DNA from 2 places in the Streptomyces sp. NPDC056128 genome. Region 1 is predicted to be linked to the other one. Evidence: riboswitches for the same ligand, from Rfam matches in the RefSeq annotation. Region 1 holds a riboswitch; the other holds the start of a gene.

Region 1 (2,871 bases):
TCGGCCGAGACGACGAGAGCGGCGAGGGCCGTGGTGACCGGCACGGACGCCACCAGGCCGATCGAGCCGACCAGCGTGCGCACGATCTCCTCCGCGACCAACTCGCTGTTGGCGACCGTCCCCACCCCGCTCTGCGCGATCGAGAACAGCAGGAGCAGGGGCAGCGCGGCGCCCGCGTAGGCGAGCACGAGCGTGTTGACGACCGAGGCGATGTGGTCGCGGCCGATGCGGATGCCCGCGCGGTACAGCCCGCGCCAGCCCATCGTCGGGTTGGCCTCGTGCAGCTCCCAGACCGCCGACGTCTGGGTGACCGTCACGTCGTCGAGGACGCCGAGCGAACCGATGATGACGCCGGCCAGCAGCAGACCGCTCATGTCGATCGACGGATACAGGCCGTGAATGAGGCCGGTGTTGTCGTCCGTGTTGCCGGTCAGCGCCGCCCAGCCGATGAACAGCGACCCGAGAACGCCGATCAGCAACAGGGAGATCAGCGTGCCGAGCACCGCCACGGACGTGCGCGCGGAGAGGCCATGACACAGATACAGCGCGATCAGCATGATGGCGCTGGACCCGATCACCGCGACGACCAGCGGGTTCGAACCCTGGAGGATCGCGGGGAGGATGAAGAAGTTCAGCAGCAGGAAGCTGATCGCCAGGGAGATCAGCGCCATCAGGCCCCGCAGCCTTCCGACGGCCACCACGGCCAGCGCGAAGATGCCGGCGAGCAGGGCGAGGGGGAGCCGGCGGTTGATGTCGGTCACCGAGTACTGCAGGTCCCGCGGTGCGGAGGGTTCGTAGGCGACCACGACCTGCTGGCCCTCGTGCAACTGCCGCGACTGGTCCGGCTGCACGATCTCCTCGAACGTACGGCCCTTGTCCTTGCCGCTGTCCACGCGGATCGTCGCCCGCTTGCACTCGCCGTTCGCCTGCTGGACGGCGGAGGAGCCCTCGGCGGTGGAGGTGTCGCCGGTGGGGGTGGAGCCCGAGGCGTTGACGGACTGGCAGCTCAGTTCCACCACCTTGGTCACGGTGGCCTGCTGCGTCTGCCGGTCGAAGCCGACGCCGGTGCGCTCGTGCGGCGGCGCGCCGCCCGGCCACAGGACGGCGAGCCCGACCAGGACCGCCGCGGTGAACGGGATCAGGATCGCGGCGATGACCTTCCGCAGATGCCGGGAGACGGGCGCCGCGGGTCCGTGACTGTGCGAGTGCCCGTGACCTCCTCCCGCCCCGGGCCCATGACCGCCGCCCGCACCGGGCCCGTGACCGCCGCCATCGTGGCCGTGTCCGTGGTCGCCGGCTCCACGGTCGGCGCCCTCTTCGGCGTGCGGTCCGCGGCGGGGATCGTGCGGCGGAAAGGGGGGATGCTGCGGTGTGGTCACCGACCGATCATCGCAAGAACAAGGGGGGCCCTCTGTTCACCGCGCCCGAATGGGCGTTAGCGTGGGGGCACCTTTGTACACGCGGGAGCTCGGAGCACCGGGCTGAGAGGGCGCTGACCTCCGTCCCAGCGATGTTTCACGGGAAACGTCACCGAAGTCGAGTGATGTATCCCACGAAGCGTCGGCGGACGGAATCCGCTGCGTCGACCGCCGAACCTGTTACCGGGTAATGCCGGCGTAGGGAGTAGGTCTCATGACCATCAAGGACGCACGCACGCCTGCCTCCACGCAGAACTCCTCCCAGGAGGAGACCGCGGAGGCCGGGAAGTCCATCGGCTGGCACAAGGCGTACGTCGAGGGCTCGCGCCCCGACCTGCTGGTGCCGGTCCGTCAGGTGCACCTCACCAACGGGCAGTCGGTCACGCTGTACGACACCTCCGGCCCGTACACCGATCCGCTGGTCGACACCGACGTCCGCAGGGGACTGGCTCCGCTCCGGGAGAACTGGATCATCGCCCGCGGCGACACGGAGGAGTACGCGGGCCGTCCCGTCCGTCCCGAGGACGACGGCATCAAGCACACCTCGCCGCGCGGCGGACTGCGCAACCTCGACGCCGTCTTCCCCGGACGGCCGCGGCAGCCCCGCCGGGGCCGGGGCGGCACCGCAGTGACGCAGCTCGCGTATGCCCGCCGGGGCGAGATCACGCCGGAGATGGAGTACGTGGCCGTCCGGGAGAACGTCTCGCCGGAGGTCGTCCGCGAGGAGATCGCGGCGGGCCGTGCCGTACTGCCGGCCAACGTCAACCACCCCGAGATCGAGCCGATGATCATCGGCAAGCGGTTCCTGGTGAAGGTCAACGCCAACATCGGCAACTCGGCGGTGACGTCCTCCATCGAGGAGGAGGTCGACAAGATGACCTGGGCGACCCGCTGGGGCGCCGACACGGTCATGGACCTCTCCACCGGCCGCAACATCCACACCACCCGCGAGTGGGTCCTGCGCAACTCCCCCGTCCCCATCGGGACCGTGCCGCTCTACCAGGCCCTGGAGAAGGTCGACGGCCGGGCCGAGGAGCTGACCTGGGAGGTCTACAAGGACACCGTGATCGAACAGGCCGAGCAGGGCGTGGACTACATGACGGTCCACGCGGGCGTGCGCCTGGCGTACGTGCCGCTGACCGCGAACCGCAAGACCGGCATCGTCTCGCGCGGCGGCTCGATCATGGCGGCGTGGTGCCTGGCCCACCACAGGGAGTCGTTCCTGTACGAGAACTTCGAGGAACTCTGCGAGATCCTCGCCGCGTACGACGTCACGTACTCCCTCGGCGACGGCCTGCGGCCGGGATCCATCGCGGACGCCAACGACGAGGCGCAGTTCGCCGAGTTGCGCACGCTCGGGGAACTCAACCGGACCGCCAAGCGTTTGAACGTTCAGACCATGATCGAGGGCCCGGGACATGTCCCGATGCACAAGATCAAGGAGAACATCGAC
Region 2 (2,871 bases), on a different contig from region 1:
GACAGCGGAGGCCGGTCGTAGGGCTGGTGGGGCTCGGCGCCGATCAGTGTCACGGTGCCGGTGAAGCCCTGTTCCCGCAGGGCGACGGCGGTCTGCACGCCCGCCATGCCGGCGCCCACCACGACCACGCGGCGCGCGTCGTCCGCCGCCGGTTCCGGTCCCCGCTCCCGCGTCTGCTCGCTCACCTGATCACCTTAGCCACCTGACAATTTGTCAGTCAGTGCTCGTGCACCGTGACCTGCTCCACAACGCTCGTGCCGCTGCCGGGGCGCGACTCCCACTCCCAGCTCTCCTCCAGGCGCACCTGGCCGTCCGGCAGCTCCACCACGGTCGACACGCAGTGCCCCGACGCCGTGCTGCCGTCGGTCCTGAGCTGCACGTACCGGAAGTCGAGCCGGTCCCCCGCGCGGGTACCCACCAGGTGGCCGCGGACGACGTCGCCGCCCGCGTAGTCGGCCCAGACGGCGCCGTCCCGCTCGTGGTACGTGAACCGGGTGCGGGTGCCCACCTGGCCGGGCGCCTGGTCGGCGACGGGGGCGAGGACGAGTCCGTGGAGTGAACGGGTCACGGGCGGAGGCTCCCTTACGAGTGCGAGGCGCTGCGGGCTAGGCTGGCCAACGTAAAGCACTCGCGGGAGCCCGGACGCACCGGGCTGAGAGGGAGGCTGGCGGCCTCCGACCGTACGAACCTGATCCGGGTCATGCCGGCGAAGGGAGGGGCTGGACGCCCATGCCGTCCTCAACACACAGCTCGTCACACACCGTGTCGTCACCCACCGTGTCCCGTAGGCCCGACGTCCTCGTGGTGGGCGGTGGCGTCATCGGTCTGGTCACCGCCTGGCGGGCCGCGCAGCGCGGGCTCGTCACCGCCCTCGTGGATCCCGAGCCGGGCGGCGGGGCGGCGCAGGTGGCGGCCGGGATGCTGGCCGCCGTCACGGAGCTGCACTACGGCGAGCAGACGCTGCTCTCGCTGAACCTCGCCTCGGCCCGCCGCTACCCGGAGTTCGCGGCCGAGCTGACCGACGTCACCGGTCATGACCTGGGCTACCGCCGCTGCGGCACCCTCGCCGTCGCGCTGGACGCCGACGACCGCGCCCACCTGCGCGAACTGCACGCCCTCCAGCAGCGCTCCGGCCTGGAGTCCGAGTGGCTGTCGGGACGTGAGTGCCGGCGCCTGGAGCCGATGCTCGCGCCGGGCGTGCGCGGGGGCCTGCGGGTGGACGGCGACCACCAGATCGACCCCCGGCGCCTCACCCACGCGCTCGTGGCCGCCTGTGAGCGGGCGGGCGTGGTCTTCCACCGGGTGTGGGCCGACCGGCTCATCGTCGGGCCCGGGGAGCGGGCCACCGGGGTCGCCACCGCCGACGGAACCGCGCTGGAGGCCGGGCAGGTGGTGCTGGCCGGGGGCAGCCTGAGCGGGCGGCTCGCGGGCGTACCGGACGCCGTGCTGCCGCCGGTACGGCCGGTGAAGGGGCAAGTGCTGCGGCTGACGATGCCGCGGACGCACGGGCCGCTGCTGAACCGCACCGTGCGCGCCGTGGTGCGCGGCAACCACGTCTACCTGGTGCCCCGGGAGAGCGGCGAGCTGGTCGTCGGCGCCACCAGCGAGGAGCTGGGCTGGGACACCACCGTGACCGCGGGGGGCGTCTACGAGCTGCTGCGCGACGCCCACGAGCTGGTCCCCGGCATCACGGAGCTGCCCCTGACGGAGACCCGCGCGGGCCTGCGCCCCACCTCCCCCGACAACGCCCCGCTGCTCGGACCGACCGGCCTCGACGGGCTGCTGCTGGCCACCGGGCACCACCGCAACGGCGTCCTGCTCACCCCCGTCACCGGCGACGCCATGGCGCACGCCCTGACCACCGGGGAGCTGCCGGACGAGGCCCGCCCCTTCACCCCCCGGCGCTTCGACGCCGCCCCCGCACTCTCGGAGCAGTCCGCATGAACATCTCCGTCAACGGCGAGCCGCGCGAGGTGGCTCCCGGTACCGCCCTGGACGCCCTGGTGGGCACGCTCACCACCGCGCCGTCCGGAGTGGCCGCCGCCCTGAACGAAACCGTGGTCCCGCGCGCGCGGTGGTCCGCCACCGCCCTGGCCGACGGCGACCGCGTCGAGGTCCTCACCGCTGTGCAAGGAGGCTGAACCATGGCCGACGATCCCTTTGTCCTCGACGGCACGTCGTACGCGTCCCGTCTGATCATGGGTACCGGCGGGGCGCCCAGCCTGGACGTGCTGGAGCGCGCGCTGGTGGCCTCCGGGACGGAGCTGACCACGGTCGCGATGCGGCGCGTGAACGCGTCGGTGCACGGGTCCGTGCTGTCGGTGCTGGAGAAGCTCGGCATCCGGGTGCTGCCCAACACGGCCGGCTGCTTCACCGCCGGGGAGGCGGTGCTCACCGCCCGGCTCGCACGCGAGGCGCTCGGCACGGACCTGGTCAAGCTGGAGGTCATCGCCGACGAGCGCACGCTGCTGCCGGACCCGATCGAGCTGCTGGAGGCGGCGGAGACGCTGGTCGACGACGGGTTCACGGTGCTGCCGTACACGAACGACGACCCCGTTCTCGCGCGGAAGCTGGAGGACGTGGGGTGTGCGGCGATCATGCCGCTGGGTTCGCCGATCGGGTCGGGGCTCGGGATCCGCAACCCGCACAACTTCGAGCTGATCGTGGAGCGCGCGGGGGTGCCGGTGATTCTGGACGCGGGGGCCGGTACGGCGTCGGACGTGGCGTTGGCGATGGAGCTGGGGTGTGCGGGTGTGATGCTCGCCTCCGCGGTGACGCGGGCGCAGGAGCCGGTGTTGATGGCTGCGGGGATGCGGGCCGCGGTGGAGGCGGGGCGGTTGGCCCGGCGGGCCGGGCGGATTCCTCGGCGGC

The links. Region 1 has a riboswitch for thiamine pyrophosphate ahead of thiC (phosphomethylpyrimidine synthase ThiC). Riboswitches for the same ligand answer to the same signal wherever they lie in the genome.
Region 2: it holds a riboswitch for thiamine pyrophosphate, as region 1 does, so the genes downstream of both, thiO (glycine oxidase ThiO) here and thiC (phosphomethylpyrimidine synthase ThiC) in region 1, are expected to answer to the same signal.

What each region holds. Positions count from the first base shown of each region.
Region 1 covers NZ_JBHJVQ010000009.1:163,143-166,013, reverse strand. The annotation lists gene ACFC1X_RS20020 (YibE/F family protein) at 1-1,379, opposite strand, end outside; TPP riboswitch at 1,451-1,640, shown strand; gene thiC (phosphomethylpyrimidine synthase ThiC) at 1,633-2,871, shown strand, end outside.
Region 2 covers NZ_JBHJVQ010000012.1:174,148-177,018, forward strand. The annotation lists gene ACFC1X_RS23355 (NAD(P)/FAD-dependent oxidoreductase) at 1-128, opposite strand, end outside; gene ACFC1X_RS23360 (hypothetical protein) at 218-568, opposite strand; TPP riboswitch at 621-732, shown strand; gene thiO (glycine oxidase ThiO) at 730-1,944, shown strand; gene thiS (sulfur carrier protein ThiS) at 1,941-2,141, shown strand; gene ACFC1X_RS23375 (thiazole synthase) at 2,145-2,871, shown strand, end outside.